DNA from 2 places in the Ligilactobacillus saerimneri genome. Region 2 is predicted to be linked to the other one. Evidence: predicted binding sites of a transcription regulator. Region 2 holds the regulator's gene; the other holds the start of a gene.
The links. The regulator HrcA, encoded in region 2, represses chaperone genes, less so after heat shock. The targets are predictions, from matches to a motif close to TTAGCACTCNNNNNNNNNGAGTGCTAA.

Region 1 (14,935 bases), 280 kb from region 2:
TTTCTCACCAGCTTCGGTCTTAATTTATTAATGTTTCACAGCTAACGGGGAAAATAACCGCAAGCCTAACATCTCAAGGATGCTAAAATTATTTCCTATCTTCTTATTGGGGATTCTTCTTTTGTAAATTCCACTGTAAGTAAGCATTGATAAAACCATCCAAGTCCCCGTCCATAACTGCTTGAACATTACCAGTTTCATATCCCGTCCGGTGATCTTTCACCATTGAATACGGGTGGAAAACATATGAACGGATCTGTGAGCCCCAACCGATATCCAATTGTTGTCCTTGTATCTCGGCTTTCTTTTTCTCTTGTTCTTCTATTTGTAATTGATATAACTTAGCCCGCAGCATTTTTTCCGCTGTTGCCCGGTTTTGGAACTGCGACCGTTCTGCCTGACTAGAAACAACAATTCCTGTCGGCTCGTGAATTAACCGCACAGCCGATGAAGTTTTATTGATGTGCTGTCCCCCAGCACCACTAGCCCGAAAGACTTCCATCTTGATGTCTTCTGGTCGCAAATCTACTTCCACAGAATCATCCAGTTCGGGCATAACATTAACCGAAGCAAATGATGTGTGCCGTCGTCCGGCTGCATCGAACGGTGAGATTCGCACCAGACGGTGAACTCCTTTTTCACTCCGCAAATACCCATAAGCGTTGGTTCCTTTAACCATAAAATAAACGCTCTTAATGCCAGCTTCATCGCCTGCCTGGTAGTCTAATGTTTCTAAGGTGAAATCATGTTGTTCTGCCCACCGGGTATACATTCTAAAAAGCATTGAGCCCCAGTCTTGCGATTCAGTTCCCCCAGCACCAGGGTGTATTTCCAAGATGGCATTATTACTATCATATTCTCCATCTAAAAGGACACCCAATTGGTACTGTTGTAACAACTTTTGCGTCTGAGTAAAGTTTTTTTCCAAGTCAGCTAACATTTCGGAATCGTCAGGATCTTCCTGGACCAGTTCTAGCAAGACGTTCAGATCAGCTACGGCTGCATCTAATTGATGAAAATTATCGTATTTATTCTTGAGGATGTTATTTGCTGTAATTAACTTTTGTGCTGCTACACCATCATCCCAAAAGCCCGGCTCAGCCATCCGAGCTTCATTTTCAGCAATCCTTTCGTTGAGACCATCAAGGTCAAAGAGACCTCCTAAAGTCATCAATCTGCGCTTGCATCTCTGCAATTTCGTGCCGATAATCACTTATTTCCATAAAATTTACCTCCAAAAAGAGGGCTGCATGGAAAACAGTCCTCCGTTTAAATCATTTTTAATTACCGCGTCATGTTTTGGCGAATTTCAGCTTTCATGAAGAGTCGTGTTACATCCGCCTCAATTTCACCGATCATGGTTTCAAACATCTTATAACCATCTTGTTGATATTCAACTAATGGGTTCAATTGTCCATAGCCCCGTAAACCAATTGACTGACGTAATTGGTCCATTTCATCAATATGATCTGTCCATAAGGAGTCAACCACCCGCAAAATAACAACCTTTTCAAACTCAAGAATTTGACTAGGATCATATAATTGCTTCTCTTTAGTCTTGTAAATTGCTTCAGCCCGCTTCATCAGATAAGCAATCATTTCTTCGGGTTTCTTGTTTTCTAAATCATCAATTGAAATACTTCCTTCTGGCACCATGTATGAAATAGCAAAGTCAACAATGCCTTGGAGATCCCACTCTTTTTTGTCACCCTGAGTGTGATTCTCTACTTGGTGCTTAACTGTTCGCTCAATCATCGGCATAATAACAGGCTTCAAGGTTTTTTCCTCCATGATGACTTGCTGTCTCTGCCGGTAGATAACTTCACGTTGTGCCCGCATAACATCATCATACTGGAGCACTTGCTTCCGCGTGTCATAGTTGTTACCTTCTACTCGTTTTTGAGCTGATTCAACTTGGCGGGTTATTAAGCGCGATTGGATAACCACATCATCATCAGCCGCCTTCATCTTGTTCAAGAATTCTTTAACTCGTTCCGAACCAAAGCGCAACATCAAGTCATCTTCCAATGAAAGGTAGAATTGGGTTACCCCAGGATCACCCTGACGACCTGAACGGCCCCGCAACTGATTATCGATCCGGCGTGATTCGTGTCGTTCTGTCCCGATAACAGCCAAGCCGCCGAGTTCGCGCACTCCTGGTCCTAACTTGATGTCAGTCCCCCGGCCGGCCATGTTAGTTGCGATTGTAACCGCACCTTTTTGCCCAGCATTCATGATGATTTCGGCTTCTTTAGCGTGATTCTTAGCATTTAAAACTGCATGCTTAATTCCTGCTTGATCAAGCAAATGTGAGAGATACTCAGACGTTTCAACTGCTACTGTCCCCACTAGAACAGGTTGCCCCTTAGCATTCCGTTCTTTGATATCCTCAACTACTGCCTTAAATTTGCTCTTTAAGGTTGGGTAAAGCAAATCTGGCCGATCTTCCCGGGCCACTGGCTTATTAGTTGGGATGGAAATAACTTCCATGTTATAAATTTCCCGGAATTCTTCTTGTTCAGTTTTGGCAGTCCCTGTCATTCCGGCCAATTTACGGTACATTCTGAAAAAGTTCTGATAAGTAATGTTGGCCATTGTTTTAGTTTCTTCTTCAATATCAACATGTTCTTTAGCTTCGATTGCTTGGTGTAACCCATCAGAATACCGCCGTCCGTCCATGATCCGCCCGGTAAATTGGTCAACAATCAATACTTCACCGTCTTGGACAACATAATCCTTGTCCCGCAACATGATGAAGTTTGCTCTCAAGGCATTGTCTAAGTGGTGGTTAAGCGCTGCATTTTCAGGATCAAAGAGGTTGCGCAAGTTGAAGTACTTTTCCCCTTTCTTGATCCCTTTTTCAGTCAAGGACACTGTTTTTGATTCCAAATCGACTTTATAATCTTCATCTTTAGTCAAGGTCTTAGCAAAGCGATCAGTCCGAATATATAGGTTAGTTGATCCCTTTGCTTGCCCAGAAATGATTAGTGGTGTCCGAGCTTCGTCAATCAGAATTGAGTCCACTTCGTCCACGATAACAAAGTTTAATGGTCGTTGTACCATATCTTCTTTGTAAGCCACCATATTATCCCGCAAGTAGTCGAACCCTAACTCACTGTTAGTGGAATAAGTAATGTCGGCATTATATGCTGCCCGCTTTTCTTCGGGAGTTTTTTCGGAGATATTTAAGCCGACCGTCATTCCTAACCAAGAATATAACTCACCCATTTCAGTAGCATCCCGGGCCGATAGATACTCATTCACAGTAACCACGTGCACCCCGTCACCTGATAGGGCATTCAAGTACACTGGCATGGTGGCAGTTAATGTCTTCCCTTCCCCAGTCCGCATTTCGGCGATGTTACCTTGGTGGAGTACAATTCCCCCAATAATTTGGACATGGAAAGGATACAAGCCTAACACCCGCTTGGCCGCTTCGCGAACAACAGCGAACGCTTCTGGAAGTAAATCATCCAAGCTTTCACCGTTGGCATAACGTTGCTTGAATTCAGGCGTCTTAGCCTTGAGCTCATCATCAGATAATGCTGCCATCTCATCAGCATACGCTTCAACTTTATTGGCTAAACGACTTAGCCGCTTAACTTCGCGCTTGTCGCTTTCAACCCATTTTCTTAGGAAATTTGCCATAGTTTAAGTTTCCTTCCTACACTCATAATTATTTTTATCGTTTAATTTCACCTTATTCTCACTTATTAAAATAGAGAATACCATGTTTTATTTTATCATCATTGCCCTTGATTAGAAAGAATTCTTTGTTTTCTCACGCAAAAATAAAAAAGCCACATCCCTCAGGATGCAGCCGCACTCGTCAGATGACAAGTAGTGTGATATCAATTATTCGATGTCGCTTGCTTCGATTAAGCCATAACGACCGTCACGACGACGGTAAACAATGTTAATGCCATCTGATTCTGCATCTTGGTAGATAAAGAAATCATGACCTAACATATCCATTTGCAAGATGGCTTCTTCACTATCCATTGGTTTGATAGAAACTTGCTTGGTCCGCACAATATCAAAGCTCTTTTCAGGAGCTTCTTCAGTTTCACTAGGAACAAAATCCAAGTTCTTGAAGCCTTTTTCCCGTGATTTGCGGTTAACCTTAGTCTTATATTTTCTGATTTGCCGTTCCAGCTTATCAGTTACCAGGTCAACACTAGCATACATATCTGGTGAGGTTTCCTCTGCTCTAAGTACCAAGTAAGGTAACGGAATCGTAACCTCAACCTTAGCATTCTTGTCAGAATATACCTTCATATTTACGTGTGCTGTGGAGTTAGAAGTATCTTCGAAAAACTTTTCTAGCTTGCTGATCTTCTTTTCAACATATTCTCTCAAAGCACTTGTAACTTCGATATTTTCACCACGAACATTGTATTTTAACATAGAAAACCTCTCCTTTCACAGCTTAGGCTCTGCGTCTAGCCGAAGAGAATTACCATCAAATCATTCTGATATTTCTCTCTACGTATATTATAAAGGAATGCGCTTTATTAGACAAATTTTTATCGGACTCTTAAACTTTACTTTTCCTTTCACCGTGCGAGAGTAACCGCTCGCACAACACGGGCCCCAGCTGCCACCAGTACGGCTTGAGCATGATACAATGTTTGACCAGTTGTATAAATATCATCTAATAAGACAATTTGTTTATTATGTAGATCAAGCGTTGCATTCAATGCGAATGGTTGCGGTGTTTGTAGCCTTTCAAGCCTATTTTTATGTGACTGCTTGATCCGTCCTTTAGTTTGGATAACCCGTAAACAGTGGGTCAAGCGTAGTTCTGGACACAAACCTACTACCTGATTAAAGCCACGATTAACAAATGTTTCCTCATCCACCGGAATTGGGACGTAGAGCCATTGCCGCCTCGGATACTGACGCACTAATTTTTGATAAGCAGCCGCAAATACCCAGCGCAAGCGGTAATCACCCTGGAATTTATACCGTTCAAAAAAATCAACCATCGCTGGCGTTTTATACCGATATAATGCTTGATTATTTAACAACTGTTTAGTGTGTTGCCACCGCTGACAATCTAAAAATACTTTGCCCCCCGTATCAGGATAAGCACAACCAGGGCATGCTTGGGCTTTCTCGATAGGTGCAAATTGTTGCTGACACCATGAGCATATAGTTGGGATAGTTACCGCCTGTCTAGAAAAGAACCACTTCATATCTGGCTGCCAGCAAAGTAACTGTTGGCATAATAAACACCGTTTCATTTTGTCACCAAATTTTTCCCCTGCCGATTGAGAAAAGCAATCTCCCGCCGAGCTCGTTTTAGCGCCCGTGTATATTGCTGACATACTGCCAAAACTTCCCCTGTTGGCGCAGCACTCTTTCGCCCTACTCGTCCTGCAATTTGAATTAAGGTGTTAGCGGTAAAATGTCTAGCATTCGCCGCCAAAATCAGTACCTGGAGGTTAGGAAAAGTCACTCCGCGTTCTAATATAGTTGTTGTCACTAAAAATGTATATTCACGGTTACGAAAAGCCGCCACTTTTTGAACCCGAAACGGATCTCCCGCATGAACCGTTGTTCCCCGAATGGAACTTGTTGTTAGGTGGTGCTTGATGTAGCGATAAATCATTTCCAATTGTTCCACCACAGCCACAAAGACTAAAAAAGGATAGCCCGCTTGAACCCAGCGCGCAATTGTGTTCATCCACCACACATAACGCTGGGTTTGTCCTGCTAAAATCGCCGGAGTGGTTGAGCACACTTTAATGGTTAGCTGCGGAAGTGGTTGCTGGTGAAAGCGCAAGGGCAGAACTGCCAACTCTTTATTAGCATCACGACGAAATGTCCGTACTAGTTTCGCTGGTGGAGTAGCCGTTAATTGGCACGTCACACCAGTAGCTTTCCGGGCCCGCTGGACAGCCTGGTGCAACAACTGATTATTAACAAATGGATAAGCGTCAACTTCATCGATAATAATCAAATCGAAAGCTGCCACAAAATGTAATAATTGTTGAACTGTACACACTGTGAGCTGTCGGTATTGATACGGAATCTGTGCTTGCCCATGCTGAAGTAAAATTGATACTGTGGGGAAAGCCTGCTGTAAGCGTGGATACAGTTCATTACAAACATCAATTCGGGGTGTCACAAAGGCAATTCGCCACTGTTTTTCTAAGGCCCACGCCAAGCTAGCAAAAGTTATTTCCGTTTTGCCCGCTCCCGTAACTGCCCACAAAAGAAAGTCGTGTTGAGCTTGAACAGCCTTTAACATCTGGCTACTACATTTTTGTTGTAAGTTAGACAGTTGTCCTGTCCAGGCTAAAACAGGCTGGGTAGGTTGAGCAAAATGATTTGGTTCTGGAATAGTGTATAATGTATCTGCAGAAGTAAGCCGTCCCAAGGTAATACAGTTTGAACAGTAAATTTCTCCTGACGGTAACTTATTTTCTTTTTCACTTAGCCAACTTTGGCAGCGCGCACAGCGCCATTTTCTCTTACCCAGTCGAACTATCGCTGGTTGTTTCTGGCATTTCTCTGGGATAACTCTGGGTCCTGCTTTAACCGCGCGTCCATAAAAACTACTAATGGCTTGCTCATCTTTCATGATATTTCCTCCTTAACATATAACTACGAAATATCTATTACTTATAAACAAGCCAAGCATACTAACTTATGAAAGGAATATTGCGTAATGCTTCAAGAAAACTACATTACTCTCAAAGAAAACGGCCACGCTCAAATTGTAATCCGCAAATCAGAATTCATTTGTAGCTTGGCCCGTGTAACTACCGAAGAAGAAGCGCAGGCGTTTATCGCCCAAGTTCGTAAAGAGCACTATAAGGCTACCCATAACTGCTTTGCCTACGTTTTGGGGATGCATGACGAGATCCAACGCCAAAGCGATGACGGTGAGCCTTCTGGAACTGCAGGTGTTCCCATTCTCAAAGTTCTCCAAAATCTCGCCGTTCGCAATGTCTGTGCTGTGGTCACACGTTACTTCGGTGGCATCAAGCTTGGGGCTGGTGGGTTGATTCGTGCATATAGCAATGCTACTTCCCATGCGTTAACAGAAATTGGTCTTGTCCGTCGAGTTGTTCAGCAACAGGTTTTCTTTACCATTGCTTATCCCCTCCTCGGAAAATTACAAAACTATTTAGAAAATAAAAACATTAGTATCCTGGACACCCAATTTACTGATCAAGTCACCCTTGAAATCGCTATTGATGAAGAACAGAGCTCTACATTGCAACAACAGGTATATGACTTTCTCAACGCCCAAGTTACCATCACCACCGGTGACTTGATTTATAACGAACTACCTTATGATCCTCATCAAACAGAACAATAAAATTCAAAACAGGGGCAACCTGGTAATCCATTACCAAGTTGCCCCTGTTTTTAAGCTATTCATCTAAATGATAATTATACGTGGAAACAATAATGTTTTCCCGTGAATTAAGGGTTGCCCGTAGTTTCAGGCTTGTTTGATTGTGCAAAGCCATTTGCCACGGTTTCTTTGGAATAAACTGTGGTACTAATACTGTCACTGTATAGTTACGTTTAGCTGCATTGGAAGCAATCACGTCTGCAAACCGTAACACTGGTTTCGCCACAGAACGATACGAAGAATGAATATTTACAAAGCGTACATCTGGAAAGGCTTGTTTAAACTCTTCTTCAGTTTCTTTTTCCTTTTGGGGATTAGTATCAAAAGAAACGTGCATAGCAATCACATAATCTCCAATTGACCGCGCATAATTAATCGCTCCGGTAGTAACATGCGTTACGCTGCTAACCAAAACGATCACTGTTGAGCCATCGTAATCATAAAGTTGGGGTACTTCTGTATTTAACCGCAACTGTTCTGCAACTGATTGATAATGACTGTGGATCTTGTAAAAACCAAATAATAACACCGGCATAATAATCAAGTATGGCCAAACATTTTCAAAGTGCAAGCAGAACAAGAAAATGACTAACGCCAATGAAATCAAGGCCCCTAAGAGGTTAATCAAGGAGTTGAAAATCCAATGTTTTCCCCGATGTTTAAACCAATGCACAATCATCCCTGATTGTGACAGAGTAAAGGGAACGAAGACCCCTACTGCATACAAGGGAATTAAAGAATTGGTTGAGCCATTAAAGATCAAAATCAAGGCAATTGCGCCAATAGCTAAGGCAATAATCCCATTAGAGTACCCTAGTCGGTCCCCTTTATCCATGAATTGTCGAGGAACAAATTTATCTTTAGCAAGGTTATATGCCAAAATAGGGAAAGCTGAGAACCCCGTATTGGCCGCAACTGCCAGGATCATAGCAGTTGCCAGCTGTAATAGATAAAAAAGTACCCCATGTCCAAAGACAGCGATCCCAATTTGAGAAAGTACCGTTTGCTTGTTATTAGGCATGACGCCCAAATAATAGCTTAAGAAAATAATTCCCGCAAAAATTGATGCCAAGATCAATGACATAATCGCTAAAGTGTTAGCAGCATTTTTGCTCTTTGGTTGCTTAAAGTTAGGCACAGCATTGCTGATAGCTTCGACCCCCGTCAATGAGGATGATCCAGCTGAGAAAGCCCGTAAAAATAGTACTAAGCTCATGCCTGGAACAGTCTCACCGATATGAGCTGCCCCTTGGAACTCTACATTTCCCGTTACAATATTATATAAACCTGCGCCTACCAAAAGGGCCATCATAATCACAAACGAGTACACTGGCACGGTTAAGAAAGAAGCTGATTCACGCATTCCACGAAGATTGAGAATCATGATAAACAAAACGATTAAGATCGAAATAGTAATGGCATACTTTCTTAATCCCGGTAGGGCAGAAGTGATTGCTTCAGTACCTGAGGTGACTGAAACGGCCACAGTTAGCATATAATCAACCAACAAGGAACCACCAGCTACAAGCCCTGCATTGGTCCCCCAGTTCTCTGTTGCAACCACATATGCACCCCCGCCAGAGGGGTATGCATGAATAATCTGTCGGTACGACATTGTAATTGCAAAAAGTAATACCAGAACAATTAGGGCTGCTGGTAAGGCATACCATGTTGCTGCTGCTGACAATACTAACAGTACAGTCGTAATTTGCTCTGGTCCATATGCTACGGATGACAAGGCGTCAGACGAAAGGAGCGCCAATGCCTTGAACTTGGTCAGTGACTGGCCACTTTCTTCTTCTGTTTTCAGTGGTTCACCGATTAAAAAGCGTTTAATGTAGCGCCACATTATAATCCTCCTAAAAGTAACAAATCAACTAATATCACTATATTGCAATATTTAGCTAAAAGTCAAAAAAATTTGGTAGCGTTTTAGCTACACAAATGGCAATTCTACTATTAGACATTAAATAATGCTTAACAAACCATAATATTGTACCCAACTTCCCCTATGCTTGCAAGTTACTATAAAAAAGTGCACCATAAGGTCTCCTTAAACACTAGCTTCTTTCCAGCATTCATTAGGAGCACTTTACAGTGCACTCTTTCAGCATATTAGTTATTTATACAGTTATATATCAGTTTATTACATCATGCCGCCCATGCCAGCACCAGGTTGTGGTGCAACTGGCGCATGTTCTTCTGGCTTATCAGCCACAACTGCTTCAGTAGTTAACAATACCGCTGAAACACTAGCTGCGTTTTGCAATGCAGAACGAGTTACCTTAGTTGGATCAATGATCCCAGCTTCAACCATATCAACCCATTCATCAGTAGCTGCATTGTAACCAACGCCTGGCTTTTCACTCTTTAACTTTTCAACGATGACAGAACCTTCTTTACCAGCATTTTGGGCAATTTGCCGAACTGGTTCTTCCAAGGCGCGCTTAACAATATTGATCCCTGTTTGTTCATCGCCTTCAGCATGTAATTCAGCCACGGCAGAAATTACATTAACTAAAGCAGTACCACCACCAGGAACAAAGCCTTCTTCAACCGCTGCCCGTGTAGCGTTCAAAGCATCTTCAATTCTGTACTTACGTTCCTTCAATTCTGTATCAGTAGCAGCACCAACCTTGATAACAGCTACCCCACCAGAGAGCTTAGCTAACCGTTCTTGGAGCTTTTCTCTGTCAAATTCAGAAGTAGTTTCACCGATTTGCTTCTTCAATTGGTCAATCCGTTCAGCAATAGCAGCCTTATCGCCTGCACCTTCAACCACCGTTGTGCTGTCCTTTGTAACAGTAACTTTGCCTGCTGTCCCTAATTGATCGAGAGTCGTGTCTTTCAATTGCAAACCAAGGTCATCAGTAATCACTGTTGCACCAGTTAAGATAGCAATATCTTGTAACATTGCCTTCCGCCGATCACCAAAACCAGGAGCCTTTACGGCGACTACATTAAATGTTCCCCGCATCTTGTTCAGAACTAATGTAGGTAAAGCTTCACCATCAACATCATCAGCAATGATCAACAATGCCCGACCTTGTTGAACAATTTGGTTCAATAGTGGCATCATTTCTTGGATGTTAGAAATCTTCTTGTCAGTCAACAAGATGTAAGGCTTGTCCAAGTTAGCTTCCATCTTGTCATCATCAGTTACCATATATTGGGATAAGTAACCGCGATCAAATTGCATCCCTTCAACGACATCAAGGGATGTATCAATCCCTTTAGATTCTTCAATAGAGATGACACCATCATTGCCAACCTTTTCCATTGCGTCAGCAATTAAATTACCAACTTCTTCACTAGCTGAAGAAATAGCTGCAACTTGAGCAATGTCAGACTTGGATTCTACCTTGTGAGCCATCTTGTGGAGGGCATCAACAGCAACCTTAGTTGCCTTTTCAATCCCCCGCCGAATGCCAACAGGGTTTGCCCCTGCAGTAACATTCTTCATTCCTTCATTTACAATTGCTTGGGTCAATACGGTAGCAGTTGTTGTCCCGTCCCCAGCAATATCATTGGTCTTTTGGGCAACTTCAGAAACTAACTTTGCCCCCATGTTTTCAAAGTGATCTTCTAATTCAATTGCCTTAGCAATAGTAACCCCGTCATTTGTACTTGTTGGGGCACCGTAAGATTGTTCAACGACAACGTTCCGTCCCTTAGGACCGATAGTTGTCTTTACAGTATTAGCTAACTTATCTACACCAGCAAGCATTTTTGCCCGTGCATCTTCACCAAACTTAATTTCTTTTGCCATTCTTAATTACACCTCGTTAAAACAATTTTTCGTTTAATTACTCAATAATTGCCATGATGTCATTGGCCCGTACTACCAAGTATTCTTGGTCTTCATACTTAACGTTAGTCCCGGCGTACTTATCAAAAATAACCTTGTCGCCCTTCTTTACACTTGGAGCAACCTTTGCGCCGTTATCGAGGGTCCGTCCTTCACCAACAGCCACTACTGTGCCTTGAGTTGGCTTGTCCTTAGCGTTACTTGCCAGAACCAAGCTTCCAACTTTCATTTCTTCTTCCTTTTGAACTTCTAAGATCACACGATCTCCTAATGGTTTAAGCACTTGTTATCCCTCCAAAATTTGTGATTAGCAGTCTAGCACTTTGAGTGCTAACTGATTACAGTTATTACTATAACCATTTTCATTTTTAATTGCAAGCATTTTTTAGCACTTTTAACCTCCGAGTGCTAAAAAGTTGTCATACAAAAAGCAGAGTAGTTTGAACGTCCCGCCATACACTCTGCTCAGTCACAAAAGACAATTATTCTTTATTTGTTCCTTGCTGATCTAACGAGCGATGATTCAAAAAGTAAATCAAAGTTTGTAATTCACTCGTCAAATTTACATTTTGGACAATAACCGTTGCTGGCACATTGATTCTAGTTGGGGTAAAATTCATGATTCCTTCTACTCCAGCTGCGATCAGCTGATCTGTGACCGTCTGTGCTGCTGCTTCTGGAACTGTCAAAATTACCACCTTGATCGCTTGCTCTTGTAATTGGTTTTGCAACTCTGTTAATGGATAAACCCGAATGTCATCAATCGTAGTTCCCACCACAGCTGGATCAATATCAAATGCCGCTCGAATTGCAATATTATTGTCGCGGTGAAAATTAAAGTTCAATAACGCGTGGCCTAAGTTTCCGACCCCGACTAAGGCAACTTTGGTTACTTGGTCTTGCTTTAATATTTTTTTGAAAAAAGCTAATAAGTCAGCTACATCATACCCATAACCTCTTTTCCCCAATGTTCCAAAATGAGAAAAATCGCGGCGAATAGTCCGCGGATCAACCTTAACTCCAGCGGCAAATTCACTCGAGGAGATTCTTTTTTGGCCTGCATCTGCTAAAATGTTAAGGTATTGATAATAGATGGGTAACCGTTTTGCTGTTGCCCGCGGTATCTTCATATCAGCCATTGTCCTAGCTCCTTTTTTGCTATTATTTCTATTTAATTTTACCATAATAGATATAACCCTCACTGGACAATGCCACTCAAAATAAAGTAGGTGAAAAAATGATTTTATTACAAGCTCAAAATGTAGCTCGTTATTTCGGCGCTGACGTTTTGTTTGAAAATATCAATCTTGATATTCAAGACAATTCGCGGATTGCCCTAGTCGGGCGTAACGGAGTGGGTAAAACCACTTTGCTAAAAATGATCGTTGATGAAACCGAGCCTGATGCCGGCGAGATTGTTAAAAAGCACGGTATTACAATCGGCTACCTAGCTCAAAATTCAGGTCTGGAGTCTTCACGAACAATGCTAGCTGAGATGGAAAGTGTCTTCACTTATCTCAAAGAAATGGAACAACAAATCCATTCATTAGAAGAAAAAATGGCTGATCCTCAGTTGGCTGGTAGCCCCGAATATGAGCAAATCCTGCGGCGATATGACCAACTCCAGCATGATTTCAAGGAACAAAACGGCTACGGGTATGAGAATGAAATCAAGGCTGTGCTTCATGGCTTTCAATTCGAGCCAGCCGATTTCGACCGTCCTGTTTCTTCATTATCCGGTGGGCAAAAAACCCGCTTAGCTTTAGCCAAACTCCTTTTGGAAAAACGCGATTTATTGATTCTTGACGAACCAACCAACCACTTAGACATTGATACTTTGACATGGTTAGAAAATTATCTTCAAGCATACCACGGTGCGCTACTGATAGTTTCTCACGACCAATATTTCCTGGATAAAGTCGTCAACGAAGTATATGAAATTAGTCACCACCATTCCGCTTATTATAAAGGAAATTATAGTCACTATGTGACTGAACGCGAACAACGACAACTTAAAGCTTGGAAGGAATACGAAAAGCAACAAGTGGAAATCAAAAAAATGGAAGACTTTGTGCAAAAAAACATTGTTCGGGCTTCCACTACCAAGCGAGCTCAAAGCCGACGAAAACAGTTAGAAAAGATGGACCGCCTAGAACGTCCTACTAACGATTTGGAAGGTCCTCGTTTTGCATTTACAGCTGCTAAAACAAGTGGAAATGTCGTTTTAACAGTTGCTGATGCTGCTATTGGTTATAATGATCACGTAATTTCTGGTCCCATTAATATCGACCTTCGCAAACATAAACGGCTTGCCATTGTTGGACCTAATGGAATTGGGAAGTCTACTCTCCTCAAAAGTATCTTGGGTAAGATTCCTTTCTTAAAGGGAACAGCTAGTTTTGGAACTAACGTTCAAGTTGGCTACTATGACCAGGAGCAGCATAACTTGCATGATAAAAAGACCGTCCTCAATGAAATCTGGGATGATCATCCTTTAATGCCTGAAAAAGATGTTCGCTCTATTCTAGGATCATTCCTCTTCCGTGGCGATGATGTTATGAAAGTTGTCCATAACCTCTCGGGGGGAGAGAAAGCTCGCTTGTTGCTCACTAAATTAGCCTTAGATAAGGATAATTTTTTGATTCTAGACGAACCAACTAACCACCTTGATATTGACAGTAAAGAAGTGCTTGAAAAGGCTATTGAAGAATTCGATGGTACGGTCCTATTTGTCTCCCACGACCGCTACTTCATTAACAAAACTGCTTCAAGTGTATTGGAAATCACTCCCGAAGGTAGTACCCTTTACCTCGGTGACTATGACTATTATGTTCAGAAAAAAGCTGAACAAGAAGAAATACAGGCTGCTAAAGAAGCGGCCCAGCCTTCGACTGCACCGCAACCAGCACCCGTTTCCCAAAGCAAGCTTGACTATCAGCAAAGCAAGGAACTGCAACGTCAGCAACGGAAAGCAGAACGCACTGTTGCTAAATTAGAAGAACAACTTAACCATTTGGAAGAACAGAAAAATAGTCTGGAAAAACAAATGACTCAGCCAGAAAATTTCAATGATCCTGCTAAAATGTCTGCTTTACAGGTTAAATTGGATACTGTTACCTCACAGATTGAAACAACTGAGGAGCAATGGACTGAAGCAAGTATGGTTCTTGAATCATTCGAATAATTCTTCTAAATTAACTACAAAAAAAGCTGAGAACGCAATGTTCTCAGCTTTTTCCTATGGTAACATTCCTGACCGCCAGTCAAATTCCAAACTTGGATCAGCATTAAGGGCTAAATCTGCCCTTACCCCATGTTGCCAAGCAACATAACCTGCCGCTCCGATCATAGCAGCGTTGTCACCACATAAAGCTAACGGTGCCTTTAATAGTGCTACTTCCGGATGGTGCTTTTCCATCATCGCTGTTAGATCAGCCCGGAGGCCACTATTAGCAGCTACACCTCCTGCCAAAATCAACTGCCGTACCGGAAATTCTGTCAATGCCCGATCTGTCTTAGCCACCAGAACGTCAACTACGCTTTGTTGAAAACTAGCCGCTAAATCCGCGCGATTGAGTGCTTCGCCGATCTGATCAGCATGGTGCACAGTATTGATAAAAGCACTCTTCAAACCACTAAAACTAAAATCAAAATTTTCTTCTTTAACCATTGCCCGGGGGAAATGGAATGTATCTTGCCCTTGATGAGCCAACTCATCGATTTGCTTTCCGGCTGGATAGGTTAATCCCAAGACG
Region 2 (14,935 bases):
TATTCAGCAACTGGGTAAACAGAAGCTTTGCGCTTAGAACGACCCATACGTTCGAAACGAACAACGCCAGCAACCTTTGCGTAAAGAGTGTTATCCTTACCCATACCAACGTTTTCACCTGGGTAGATCTTAGTACCGCGTTGACGGTATAAGATTGAACCACCAGTTACTTCTTGACCATCAGCAACTTTTGAACCCAAATACTTAGGATTGGAGTCACGACCGTTAGTGGAAGAACCGCCACCCTTGTGCTTTGAGAAGAATTGTAAATCCATTTTTAACATATCAATTCACCTCCGCATGTTAATTTTTTATCGTAATAAAATCTTTATATTGTTCTGCAGTGGTTTTAATGCCTAGTTTGAAAGACGCTAAAAGTAAAGCAATGCGTTCATCCTGAGCCTGAGCGGCAGTCAGTTTAAACTTAATATCGCCACCATCTTTCTGATTGGCATAATACTGCTGAAAATCATCGGGGTTGATCCCAGCCAACTCCTCAATGCTATTAATCGTATTGATTGTTAGCATTGAAACGGCTGCACACACAATATCTTGTCCATATGGACCCGAATCAGCGTGACCCCGCAATTGGAAGCCAGATAATTGCTTTTCATGGTAATAAAATTTAACCCGAATCATTGCAATCACCTTGCCTTTTCATTAAGCATTGATCTTGTTAACAACCAACTTAGTGTATGGTTGACGGTGACCTTGCTTAGTGTGTGAGTGCTTCTTTGGCTTGTACTTGTAAGTTACAACCTTCTTAGCACGACCTTGCTTTTCAACAGTAGCTTCGACACTAGCGCCTTCAACAACAGGAGTACCGATAACAGTCTTTTCACCGCCAACGAATACTACTTGGTCAAAAGTAACCTTGTCACCTGCGTTAGCATTAAGCTTTTCAACGTAGATAGTTTGGCCTTCTTCAACTTTAAGTTGCTTACCGCCAGTTTTAATAATTGCGTACATCATGTGCACCTCCTTATAATTGACTTAGACTCGCCGTAATTTAGTGGTCTCCTGATAACCAGAAGACACTTCAAACTTAAAACGTGCGGTTGCAGTTGTGGTATGCACAAATACAACGATAATATATTAGCAATTAAAACAATCCTTGTCAATGAATTTTATCGTGATAATAACAATTAATGTTGGCCTAATACCAGAAAATAATTGACATTGTTTACCCAAGCCAATATAATAATATCTGTTGTTGGTTCGGTAGCTCAGCTGGATAGAGCAACGGTCTTCTAAACCGTAGGTCGAGAGTTCGAATCTCTCCCGAATCACTTATTTTAATTTTGAGCCTTAGATGAAAGTTGCCCAGCTTTTATCTAAGGCTTTTTTGTGTTTGCCTGATCTATCAATCCATTCAAGGATTCTTTCTTTTTATACCTATATACAATAATTATTATGACGATTAAATAGGCACTAATATTGATTAAACTACAGTCAATACCGTATTCCCCACCCGTAAGTAACCGATTATTATTTTTTAGGGCCAACTGCATAAACCAATCTGGGCTTATGCGGCTACCTATGGGAACCAAGCTCCCCATCATATTGTACAAAGCATGAACAGTAAAGCTAGTCCAGATGGTTTTTTCTTTGATATATATAGTATTTAGAAGCATTCCCATTACTGTTCCAGCAATGACGAGTTGAATTGCACTTATCCAGTCCAAACTACCATTCATTAGGTGAACTGCTCCAAATATAAGCGCTGAGCCCCACAACCCTACTTTCAAGTTATAGTGCTTAGTGAGCTGTGTGAAAATCACCCCCCGAAAAACCACTTCTTCAATCAATGGTGCAATGATTATCGCGCCTAACAACGATGCCCCATTTTGAGCTAACAGATATCCATCTATTTTTGGAAAAACAAATCGCACTCCTAGTAACAAAAAACCTCCGTAAGATAATCCGAGTAGTAACCCTGCATAGCCAAAGTAATCTTTTCGGAATGCGGGAGGAAATTTAATTGTCTGAAATTCATCATGATACAGCCTTTTTTTCAAAAATTCAGGTAAGAAGTTTCATAACACAAAAAAGCTTTAAGCAAGGAAAGGTTATCCCTGCTTAAAGCTTCTCTATTATCTACTTAATAAATTACTATATTTCCTTCAAACCAGCTTTTTTCCGGCCCCGGTTGAACCATGGGGACACAGTGAAGGCTAAAATATCGTTGGCAACATAGATTAAAGAATTGATTGCCATCGCTAATGTAGCATCTCCTTGGGCAAATGTCACGCCCCATAGAATCAATTGAAAAATCCCCGAAGCTAACCACCAAAAATATTGGTTGCTGTAACGCAAGAAACACATGATACCAGCAGTCAAGGAAATTGCAAAGCTAATCGCATCAATCCATGGACGAGGATCATTGGTATAATGCCCAATCAAGAACCCTGAAACAACATATACGATTACTGTACCGATAATTGCAACCAACCATTCTTTTCCGCCGAACTTCCGTAAATTATTCTTAGTATCATCATTCCATGAATTAATCGCAATGATAACCGGTAAGTCTAAGGTGATAATGTAGGCAACTTGTTCAAAAATTGCAAGATAGTTTTTGGCTGCCCAGCTGGCATAGATGAAGCATGCTGCAGAAATCAATCCTAACCAGCCATTAATTGCCTTAGTAGCATTGATGGCTAGCACACAAGCTGTCCCTAACATTGTCCCAATAAATGTAACCACAGTTACTGTGGTAAATGGTTGGCTAACCAATAACGCCAACTGAAATCCAAAAGCAAAAAACCATAACATGTAGTTTTGGACTGGCCATCCCTTTAACTGATTCCAAAGCCACACAAAATAATTTTCTTGAATATTGCGCTCACTTTTCACAAGTAATCAACCTCTCTCTCTAAAATATGACCTACCTATAATACCACTATATATGGCATTGTCAATACACCGAATCACTATATATTGTTATATAATAAAAATGACGGTCTAATCTAAAGCTGTTAGATCAGTCCCGCCATTAAATATCGTTTACAGATTTTTTAGTCGGTCAAAAAAAGAACCCTTTTCATTTGCTGGCTTAAAACCAGAAGCTTCAGCAAAAGCCTTCAATGCTAACTTTTGCTTCTTGTTTAGTTTCTTTGGTGTCTCAATCGTTACAGTGACTTTTTCATCACCGTTCCCTTTACCACGCAAACGTGGAGCTCCTTTCCCACGTAATCTGAATACAGTTCCTGTCTGTGTCCCCGCAGGGATTTTCATATCGACATCACCATGGACGGTTTTAACTCGAATCTCGTCTCCCAGAGCAGCCTGCACGAAACTGATTGGCTGTTCATAGTAAATATCGGCTCCGTCCCGTTCGAAAATCTTACTTGGTTCAACTACAAAGATGATATAAAGATCACCATAAGGACCACCATTAATTCCTGCTTCACCTTGACCTTGTAACCGCATCTGGTTACCGTTCTCAATCCCAGCAGGAATAGTGACTTCAACTTCATGTTGTTCGGAAACATGTCCAACCCCATGACAAACTTCACATTTTTCTTTGATCTCTTTACCAGTACCATGACAAACATCACATTCCTGTTGTGTCATCACCCGTCCCAACGGTGTTTGCCGTTGTACTTGGATAAAGCCACGACCGCCACACTTAGAACATGTGACAGGTGAAGTGCCTGCCTTAGCACCTGAACCATGACAAGTTTTACATTCTGCTTGGCGGCTATACTTGATAGTTTCTTTTTTACCAAAGATAGCTTCTTCAAACTTTAAATTCAAAGTATATTGGAGATCACGTCCCTGTCGTGGTGCTGTTCGTGATTGCGTCCGGCCACCACCAAAGAATGAACTAAAGATGTCACCCATATCGCCAAAGCCACCAAAGCCGTCAAAACCGCCAGCATTGCCATACCCACCGGCACCACCGAAGCCTTGACCGCCAGTAGAACCGAACTGGTCATACTGAGCTTTCTTTTGTGGATCTTTGAGAATATCATAAGCATCATTAACCTGCTTAAACTTTTCTTCTGCCCCTGCCTCATGGTTAAGATCAGGGTGGTACTTTTTAGATAAGTGCCGATATGCTTTCTTAATATCTGCATCAGACGCATCTTTAGAAACGCCCAAAACTTTATATGGATCAATCTGTTCTGCCATAATTACCCTCCAACCTTACGGACAAAATACTATCAAAAGACTAGCATATTTAAAAATAAAAAGTCAAAGCCCACCGACTGGCCTTGACTTTCTATCAATAATTATTTAACTAATTACTTTTTGTCGTCTGGGTTAACTTCTTTGAAATCACCATCAACAGTATTGTCATCATTATTTGTTGTGTTATTACCATTAGCTTGTGCATCATTTTGTGCTTGTTGAGCTTGTTGGTATAACTTGACGGAGAGTTCTTGAATGACATTGTTCAATTCATCTTTCTTCGTCTTCATTGCTTCAAGATCGTTGGCTTCTTGAGCTTTCTTCAATGCATCCCGTGCATCTTCAGCCTTCTTTACTTCATCAGCTGAAACCTTGCCGTCCAATTCCTTGAGCGTCTTTTCAGTAGTGAAGAGTAATTGATCTACTTCATTGCGCAAATCAACTTCTTCCTTGCGCTTCTTGTCAGAAGCTTCGTTTTCCTTAGCTTCTTTTACCATCCGTTCGATTTCTTCATCTGAAAGACCTGAGGAACTCTTGATAGTAATCTTTTGTTCCTTGTTAGTGCCCATATCCTTAGCTGATACATTAACAATACCATTCTTATCAATATCAAATGTCACTTGAATTTGTGGCACACCACGTGGTGCAGGTGGAATATCCGTCAATTGGAACCGACCCAAAGTCTTGTTATCAGCAGCCATTGGCCGTTCACCCTGGAGAACGTGAATATCCACAGCAGGTTGGTTGTCAGCTGCAGTAGAGAATACTTGGCTCTTAGAAGTTGGGATTGTGGTATTCCGGTCAATCAACTTAGTGAAGACACCACCCATTGTTTCGATCCCTAATGACAATGGTGTAACATCCAACAAGACAACGTCTTTAACATCACCAGTAATCACACCACCTTGAATAGCAGCCCCTAAAGCTACGGCTTCATCAGGGTTAATTGAGTGGTTAGGTTCCTTACCCATTAAGTTCTTAACCATTTCTTGAACAGCAGGAATCCGAGTTGAACCACCATTCAAAATCACTTCATCAATATCAGAAGCAGATAAGCCCGCATCACTTAATGCGTTCATAACTGGTGCCTTAGTCCGTTCAACTAAGTCAGCAGTTAATTCATTGAACTTAGCCCGAGTTAAAGTAGTCTCTAAGTGCAATGGTCCATTAGCACCAGCAGTGATAAATGGTAGTGAGATTTGTGCTGATTGAATCCCAGAAAGATCCTTCTTTGCCTTTTCAGCTGCATCCTTCAACCGTTGCATTGCCATTTTATCTTGAGAAAGATCAATGCCATTATCACGCTTAAACTCAGCAACCAACCAATCAATAATTGCTTGGTCAAAGTCATTACCACCAAGGTGAGTATCCCCATTAGTAGACAATACTTGGAATACACCGTCCCCTAATTCAAGAATAGAAACGTCAAAAGTACCCCCGCCAAGGTCATAAACTAAAATCTTTTCATCTTTATCTTGCTTATCCAAGCCATAAGCCAAAGAAGCTGCAGTTGGTTCGTTAATGATCCGCTTAACATCTAAACCAGCAATCTTCCCAGCATCCTTAGTTGCTTGCCGTTGTGCGTCATTAAAGTAAGCTGGAACAGTAATAACAGCTTCAGTAACTTTTTCTCCCAAATATGATTCTGCATAATCCTTAATGTATTGTAAAATCATTGCAGAAATTTCTTGAGGAGTGTAATCTTTGCCAGCCACATTCACTTTGTAGCCTGCTTCACCCATGTGACTCTTAATGGATGAAACTGTATCGGGGTTAGTGATAGCTTGCCGCTTAGCCACTTCCCCTACTTGGTGTTCACCATTCTTGAAAGAAACAACGGAAGGAGTAGTCCGATTTCCTTCTGGATTAGTAATAATTTTTGGATCCTTACCTTCAAGGACAGCTACTGCAGAGTTAGTTGTCCCTAAGTCAATACCAATAATCTTTGACATATGCTTTCTACCTCTCTCGTAATTTATTGTGCCACAACAACCATTGCTGGTCTCAATACGCGGTCTCTCAGTAAGTAACCTTCTTGATACACTTCAATGACATGATCTTTTTGATCTTCATTTTCAGCCGGAACAGTTTTAACTGCCTGGTGAAATTGTGGATCAAAAGGTTGATTCAAGGCATCAATTTGAGTGATTTTATTATCTTTCAATGCCTTCTCTAAGTCTTTTGCTACCAACTCAATTCCATGCTTAAGTTGGCGCGAAGCATCGTCATCTGCTTCAGTTAAGAGTGCACGTTGCAAGTTATCGACCACAGGAAGAATATCCCGCGCTAGTGCTTGACCCTCGTATCTAAGCAACTGTTCTTGCTCTTTTTTGAAACGCCGGGTCATATTTTGAATCTCCGCAGCTGCACGCAGATACTTATTTTCTAGTTCTTCATTCTTTTGCTGCAATTCTGCTAACAGTTTTGCAGTATCATCTTGCTCTTTCTGTGCAGCAGTAGCAGTTTCTTTTTTCTCATCAACTGTTGTTTCCACTGATTTAGCTTGCTTATCTTTCTCAGTCAAACCAACACCCCTTTTCTAACTATCAAGATTACGATAATAATCGATCAAGCGTTGGGTCAATTCCTGTCTGAACACTCCTAACAAGCCAATCAGCTTCGAGTATGGCATATTAGTTGGCCCCAATAATGCAATGATCCCTTGCCCATGGTTTTCAATATTGTAATGAGCAGAAATCAAACTATAATTCCCTGGTTGGTTCTGTAGCTCGTCACCAAACTTGACAGTAATATCATTCGGTCCAACATCACCTAACAAAGCACTGATATCTTGCGAATGATCAACTAGTGAATATAATGCTTTGACTTGATCAACATTATCACTATCAATAAAGTTCAGTAAGTTCATCTTGCCACCAACATAAAATTGACTTTGGAGCGACTTATCCAAAGCCCGACCAAATACATCAAGAAAGCCTTCTGGTTGCCGTAGATACTTGGTCAGCAAAACGATACTCTCTTGTAAGCGGTCAGCAATCTGACTAAGTGGATAGCCAACTACCTGGTCATTAATAATTCTTATCACTGGTTCCAAAACCTCCCCAGTGATACCTTCAGGTAAGGAGAAAATCTGACTTTCCACCGAACCATCACTCGTGACCAAAATCACCATCACCTGTTGCTCACCAAAAGGAATCATCCGAAAACCTTCCAAACGGACTTCTTTTGAATCCGGCTTCAATGAGATAGCAGTATAATTAGTGATCTCTGATAAAACACGAGCTGAAGTAGCAACAATTTCGTCCACCTTTTGAAATTCACTTCCAAACGATGCTCTAATCCCTTGAATATCCTCTTTGTTAATCTTTTCTGGTTTAACCAGGTGGTCAACATAGAAACGATACCCCTTTAGAGATGGATAACGACCAGAACTAGAATGCTCTTTAATTAAGTATCCTAATTTTTCTAAAGTCGCCATCTCATTACGAATAGTCGCTGAACTTACATGAACTGGTAATTGATTCTGCAACGTCTTTGAGCCAATAGGCTGACCTGCACTTGTGTAATCTCGAATTATTGCTTCCAAAATTAACAACTGCCGTTTCGTTAACATCATCATCACCTCTTTTTAGCACTTAAATAGATCAAGTGCTAAATTACATTATCAAATATACCTTCATTTAGCAGTGTTGTCAAGCGAGTGCTAAGAAATATTCAAACATTCTTCCTAATTAATTTTTCAAAAAAAAACGGTCTGTGCCTAAAAAACACAAACCGTCTTATAAATTCTTAATTAGAACAAGCTTAACTGATTAGCGTCAGGTAAATCTGCTAGAACATTATTGGTATCCATAAAGTCAATCAAAGTTTGCGAAACTTTGCCCCGCTGTGCAAGATCTTCTTTAGATAAGAATGGTTTTTCTTCCCGCGCAGCAACAATTTGCTTAGCTACGTTTAAACCTAAGCCCGGAATAGCTGAGAATGGGGCAATCAAATTTTTACCGTCAATCAACCAATCAGCAGCATCCGACTTATCCAAATCAACCATCTTGAAACTAAAACCGCGTTCAAGCATTTCATTAGCTAGTTCCAACACTGTCAACAGATTTTTCTCTTTAGCAGATGCATCGTTCCCTTTATCATTAATTTCCTTCATTGCTTCTTTAACTGCTTCTTTCCCACGAGACATAGCCACAAGGTCAAAATCGTCAGCCCGAACTGAGAAGTAAGCTGCATAATACACAATTGGGAAATAAACTTTAAAATATGCAATCCGCAAGGCCATCATAATGTACGCTGTCGCATGGGCCTTAGGAAACATGTACTTAATTTTCAAGCAAGCATCAATATACCAATCAGGAACATTCTTCTTCATTTCTTCTTGCCACTCATCTGGAATCCCCCGTCCCTTCCGAACGTGTTCCATGATCTTAAAGGACAAATCATTTGGCATTCCATAGTGAATCAAATCCATCATGATATCATCACGACAACCGATAACATTTTCAATCGTCACTGTCCCGTTTTTAATCAGATCTTGAGCGTTACCTAACCACACATCTGTCCCGTGTGACAAACCAGAGATCTTTAATAAGGAAGCAAAAGTGTCTGGATGCGTTTGATCTAACATTTCACGCACAAATCGTGTTCCAAATTCTGGCACACCGAGTGTTCCTGTCTTTGACTGAATCTGTTCAGGTGTTACCCCCAGAACATCTGTCCCAGAAAAGAGCTTCATCACTCCCGGATCATCCATTGGAATAGTTTTAGGATCAATTCCCGAAAGATCTTGCAACATTCTGATCATCGTCGGATCATCGTGGCCTAAAATATCTAATTTCAGGATATTATCGTGAATAGAGTGGAAGTCAAAGTGCGTTGTCTTCCAAGCTGCTGTCTGATCATCGGCTGGGTATTGGATAGGAGTAAAATCATAAATATCCATATAATCAGGTACAACCAGAATTCCGGCTGGGTGTTGCCCCGTAGTCCGTTTGACCCCTGTTGTTCCTTTGGCCAAACGATCAATCTCCGCATTACGTAAATGCAATCCTTTATCACGCTCATATGCCTTAACATAGCCATATGCTGTTTTATCTGCAATAGTACCGATTGTTCCTGCCCGAAAAACATTGTTTTCTCCGAACAAAACTTTAGTATAATTATGGGCAATCGGCTGGTAATCCCCAGAGAAATTCAAATCGATATCAGGAACCTTATTCCCTTTGAATCCTAAGAAGGTTTCGAAAGGAATATCCTGCCCGTCCTTAATCAAGTGGGCACCACACTCGGGACAATCTTTATCTGGCAAGTCATATCCAGAACCATATTCTCCTTTGACATAGAAATGAGACCACTTACACTGTGGGCACCGGTAATGTGGTGGCAAAGGGTTAACTTCTGTAATCCCTGTCATTGTAGCCACTAGACTTGAACCGACAGATCCCCGTGAACCAACCAGGTATCCATCCTTATTGGATTTAAACACTAACATTTGCGAAATCAGATAAATCACTGAGAACCCATTCCCAATGATCGACTTCAATTCTTTTTGCAGCCGTTGATCTACGATCTCCGGCAAGGGATCACCGTACCATTCATGGGCTGTATTCATTGTCAGATTGCGAATATTGTCTTCCGCTCCCTCCATTTTAGGCGTGTACAATTTATCCTTAACTGGAGAGATCTCATCTACCATATCGGCTACCTTGTTAGGATTATCGATCACTATTTCTTGCGCCGTTTCCTGACCTAAGAAGGCAAAGTCTGCCAGCATTTCATCAGTTGTTCGGAAATGAGCGTCAGGCAATTGTCGTAGCCGATTTAAAGGATTGGCTCCTCCCTGTGAGTTAATCAATACTTCCCGATAAATACTGTCTTCTTTGTTCATGAAATGAACATCACCCGTAGCAACTACTGGTTTTCCTAGTTCGTGCCCCAGTTCTACCATATTAGCAATGATTTCCTCAAGGTTATGCTCATCTCTCACTAATTCTTGTTCAATTAATGGCTGATACAAGGCTTTAGGCTGAACTTCCAAATAGTCATAGAAAGCAGCTTTTTCCTTTGCATCCTGATAACCCTTTTGCATCATCGCAGTAAATACTTCGCCTTCAGCGCATGCACTCCCGACCAAAAGCCCTTCCCGGTATTTCTGCAACAAAGAACGGGGAATGCGTGGCACACGATAAAAATAATTAACCATTGACTCAGAAGCCAATTTAAAGAGGTTTTTCAAACCAGCTTGTGTTTGCGCCAAAATTATGGCATGGCTAGGATGTTCATGCTTATAGGCATCATTTTCACCAATATGTTCATTAAACTGATCATGATACTGAATTTCAAACCTAGTTTCAGCATCTTTAAGCATCGCATAGTAAATGTACCCGGTAGCTTCAGCATCATAAATCGCGCGGTGATGGTGTTCCAAAGTTACATTCAATTTCTTGGCTAAAGTATTTAATCTAAAGCCCCGCATTTCTGGATAAAGGAAACGGGCCAGTGGTAAAGTATCGATCCACGGTTCTGTAATAGGATCCATCCCATGCCGCTGATATCCGACGTTCATGAAATCCACGTCAAAAGTTGCATTATGTCCAACAATCACTGCGTCACGACAGAAGTCTTTAAACATCCGAAAGACTTCTTCTTCCGTTTTTGACCCTCTTACCATCTCATCGGTAATACTTGTCAAATTGATCGTCGTCTGTGATAGCGGATGGCCTGGATCAATAAATTCATCGAAACGGTCAATTACAGTTCCACCCTGCATCTTTACAGCAGCCAATTCAATCACTTTGTCATAGCGTGCAGATAAACCCGTCGTTTCTGTATCAAAGATTACATACGTTGTTTCTTTTAAGTTCCGATGCACCTCATTATATGCAATTGGAATCCCGTCATCTACTAGGTTGGCTTCAACCCCATACAGGATCTTAATATCTTTTCCATTAGCAGCATTATGTGCTTCAGGAAATGCCTGCAGAGTACCATGATCGGTAATTGCAATTGCTTTATGCCCCCATTTGAGTGCTTGTTTGACATAAGCCCCAATGCTAGTAGTGGCATCCATCATACTCATATTGGAGTGGAGGTGAAGCTCGACTCTCTTACCGGTCTGACTTGTATCCTGACGACTAGCATGTTCAACTTGTTGAATTCCTTTAGCGGTAATAGTCAAATCATGGCTATAATCATCTTCTTGCACACTTCCCCGAACTTTGACCCATTGTCCGGTTTCAATCGTAGCAAACAGTGCCTCGTCATCTTCACCCCGTGAAAACATTTTGACGATCATTGACGAGCTATAATCAGTGACTTTTATCAAGAGAAGTTGTCGCCCTGAACGAAACTTTCGAATTTCTTTGTCAAAGATGTATCCCTGAACAACTACCATCCGCTCTTCTTCCTGGATCGTAATCATTTGCCGAATCGGTTCCGTATCTTTTATCTGTGTCCCTAACTGGGTAGGTCCGGAAACACTATTTTGTGGCTTAGCTGCTTTTGGATGTTGCTGATTTTGTTTCTTAATAGCTTCCATCGCTCGGCGCGCCAACTCTTGGTCGTTTTTTGCTTTTTCTGAGCGTAACTGTTGGATCTTCTCTTGCGATTTAGTCTGGTCAACTAAGGTCTTAATAGAAAAGCGCGGAAAGCCCACTCGCTGATATGCTTCTTCAATTGGACCTAAAGCTTGATTCACAAGAAAATTCTTGATCACATCATTTTCAACAGTTATAAATACCCGCTTTTCTTCTAGGTATGGAGCTTGACTTCGACCAATTTCAGCCAGTAATGGGGAATTGAGTCCCGTATTGGCAATGACCCATGGCCAATAATCTCCTAAATCAGGTGTAGTTACCTGCGCACTACGAGCTTGAATGAACAAGCGCACCGGTGCAATATGTGCGAATGCCTTGCTAATACTTTGTTCAAAGCGTAAAAAAGTCGCGTATGGAAGAATATCATCAAGAGTGATATGAAAATCCCAACGTTGCGACTGCGTATGCACATCCACTTCATCAATCGTCGCATCCGCAAATACTCCCCGTTCATCCTGTGACCATGCAATCTGATCTAACAAATTATGAAACAGTGTCTTTTTATCTTCTGCCACAGTCTATCTCCTTTCACTATCATTTTGAGCGTTTAAAAATCCTCTACCACGTATCGTTATACATGATAGAGGACCCTTGTACCAGATTATTGCTTATCTTTTAATAAAATTGCTAATGAGTTGAGTAATTCATCAGTCTTGACTTCTAATGTTTCACCCGTTTTACGCAACTTAATCTCAACGATTCCTTCACTGGCTTTCTTACCAACAGTGATACGCACAGGCAAACCAATCAAGTCAGCATCAGCAAACTTAACTCCTGCCCGTTCCTTACGGTCATCTTCCAATACTCGGTAACCTTGTGCTTCCAAGTCAGCAGTGATTTGTTCCGCTAATTCTCTCTGTTCAGCTTTCTTAACGTTGACTGGAATCACATGAATATCATATGGTGCAATTGATCGTGGCCATGTGATCCCGTTTTCATCACTGTATTGCTCAACAATTGCAGATAGGAGCCGTGAAACCCCAATCCCATATGATCCCATCTTAACTGGCAACTGACGGCCGTTTTCATCCAATACCAATGCCTTCATTGAGTCAGAGTACCTGGTCCCCAGTTCAAAAATGTGTCCAATTTCAATTCCACGAGTGAATTGCAGTTTACCTTCACCATCAGGAGATAATTCTCCCTCTTGAACTGTCCGCAAATCAGCAAATTCATCAACTGTGAAGTCACGGTCAAGGTTGGCATTCAAGTAATGGAATCCATTTTCGTTAGCACCAACGGCAATATTAACCATTTTTTCAATGTCCAAGTCCGCCAAGGTCTTAACTCCTGACACACCTACTGGGCCTAAGGAACCAAAGTCAGCTCCTAAATAAGTAACTGCTTCTTCATCAGTTGCAGGCCGTAAATTATTTGCGTGCAGAGTATTTTTTAATTTAACTTCATTTACTTGATCATTGCCCCGCATCAAAACCAGTACCGGTTCGTCATCAGCTACAAACAATAACGTCTTGATCATGTTTCCCGTATCTAGGTCCAAGAACTGAGCCACTTCATCAATAGTCTTAGCTCCTGGTGTTGGCACCTTCTTTAGCTCACTTGGTTGCTCGTGTGATTGCTGTAATGTCCGCAAGTTCTTAGCCATTTCAATATTAGCAGCATAATCACTCTGGTCAGAATAAACAATAATATCTTCACCAATATCAGCAATTGCTTGGAATTCTTTGGAATGGCTACCACCCATAGCGCCGGCATCGCCAATGATTCCCCGATAATCTAGACCACACCGGTCAAATATTGTTTGATAAGCTTTATCCATTTGCATGAAGATTTGATCTAAACTCTCATCATCTGTACTAAATGAATAAGCATCTTGCATCAGAAATTCACGTCCCCGCAAAAGACCGTTCCGAGGCCGCTTTTCATCCCGGTATTTCATCTGAATTTGATAGAGAACTAATGGCAACTTCTTATAGGATTTAATTGTATCCCGAATTAACGTTGTGAATGTTTCTTCGTGAGTTGGTCCCAAAATAAAGTCCCGGTCATGGCGGTCTTTAAACTTATATAATTCAGGCCCGTATGTATCATATCGTCCTGATTCTTGCCAAAGTTCTGCTGGAATCACATCTGGCATTAGCATTTCAATGGCATCAATCTTTTCCATTTCTTCACGGATAATCTTTTCAATATTCTGTAAAACTTTATACCCTAATGGCAGATATGCATATACACCTGCAGAAACTTGTTTAATATAGCCGGCACGCAACATCAACTGATGGCTGATAGTTTCTGCGTCACTTGGTACCTCTTTCAACGTTGGTATCAGTACTTTGGATTGCTTCATTATCTGAACAAATCCCCTTTCAAATTATCAATTATTTTTTAATGCAGGAAAAACCGTTGGAAATCATTCCATGTAACAAAAATCATCAATAGCAACAAGAACCCAAAGCCAATCATAGTGATTAGGCCTTCTTTTTCCGGATCAAGTGGTTTTCCCCGGACACCTTCAATAATATTCAACAATATTTTACCACCATCTAGTGCTGGAATGGGCAAAAGATTGACTACTCCTAAATTAACTGACAAAACAGCCAACAAACCAACTACACTCAACACCCCATATTGGGCTGCTTCCGAAGTATAGGAATACATTGCGACTGGTCCCCCAAAGTCGTTTAGACTTACTCCATGGGTGAACATCCGCCCCAATGCACTAAAGATTGTTGCAACCATCGTAGCAGTTTCCTTAAAACCATAACCTATAATTGCTCCCGGTGACCGATCATATTCCAGTTTAGCAGTGATTCCAATGATCCCTGTTTTGCGTCCGTTTTCTATTTTAACTTGCGGGGTCATGGCGATTTCATGTGTATCATGCTTGCGCTGAACAGTGATTGTAATTTTTTTACCAGGATGGTTGCCAATAGCTGTGGCCACTTGGTCCCAAGTTGCTGTCCTATCACCATTAATTCTTATAATTCGATCATTGGCCTTAATCCCTGCATCGGCAGCAACCGAATGAGGCATCACCTTAGCGACTTGATTGGTGCTACTAGCTACGCCCCCTTGAAGGACCGCGATTAAAAAGAAAGCAATAATCGCAAGTAAGAAGTTATTAAACGCACCGGCTGCATTGGTGATTATCCGCTTCATGACGCTTGCGGATTGAAACTGCACATCTAATGGTGCAATCTGTAACTCGGTTCCATCAGCTTCAATAATCGTAGCGTCATGATCAACTGATAACCGGCGCAAATCATTTTCTTCACTAT

Region 1: groES (co-chaperone GroES) is a predicted target of HrcA. The motif match lies at 11,566-11,592, and genes of this name have one in related genera.

Annotation. Positions count from the first base shown of each region.
Region 1 is NZ_CP144759.1:360,740-375,674, reverse strand. It holds one part of gene prfB (peptide chain release factor 2) at 104-1,150, opposite strand; one part of gene prfB (peptide chain release factor 2) at 1,152-1,223, opposite strand; gene secA (preprotein translocase subunit SecA) at 1,285-3,648, opposite strand; gene hpf (ribosome hibernation-promoting factor, HPF/YfiA family) at 3,856-4,407, opposite strand; gene V3C97_RS01745 (ComF family protein) at 4,557-5,198, opposite strand; gene V3C97_RS01740 (DEAD/DEAH box helicase family protein) at 5,243-6,589, opposite strand; gene V3C97_RS01735 (YigZ family protein) at 6,677-7,333, shown strand; gene V3C97_RS01730 (APC family permease) at 7,389-9,221, opposite strand; gene groL (chaperonin GroEL) at 9,519-11,141, opposite strand; gene groES (co-chaperone GroES) at 11,179-11,463, opposite strand; gene V3C97_RS01715 (redox-sensing transcriptional repressor Rex) at 11,663-12,319, opposite strand; gene V3C97_RS01710 (ABC-F family ATP-binding cassette domain-containing protein) at 12,418-14,364, shown strand; gene tsaD (tRNA (adenosine(37)-N6)-threonylcarbamoyltransferase complex transferase subunit TsaD) at 14,419-14,935, opposite strand, start outside.
Region 2 is NZ_CP144759.1:636,822-651,756, reverse strand. It holds gene rpmA (50S ribosomal protein L27) at 1-284, opposite strand, end outside; gene V3C97_RS03145 (ribosomal-processing cysteine protease Prp) at 304-639, opposite strand; gene rplU (50S ribosomal protein L21) at 661-969, opposite strand; ribosomal protein L21 leader region at 986-1,070, opposite strand; tRNA gene V3C97_RS03135 (tRNA-Arg) at 1,216-1,289, shown strand; gene V3C97_RS03130 (CPBP family intramembrane glutamic endopeptidase) at 1,335-1,904, opposite strand; gene pnuC (nicotinamide riboside transporter PnuC) at 2,113-2,856, opposite strand; gene dnaJ (molecular chaperone DnaJ) at 3,007-4,137, opposite strand; gene dnaK (molecular chaperone DnaK) at 4,251-6,089, opposite strand; gene grpE (nucleotide exchange factor GrpE) at 6,113-6,661, opposite strand; gene hrcA (heat-inducible transcriptional repressor HrcA) at 6,677-7,711, opposite strand; gene V3C97_RS03100 (PolC-type DNA polymerase III) at 7,892-12,211, opposite strand; gene V3C97_RS03095 (proline--tRNA ligase) at 12,298-14,004, opposite strand; gene rseP (RIP metalloprotease RseP) at 14,043-14,935, opposite strand, start outside.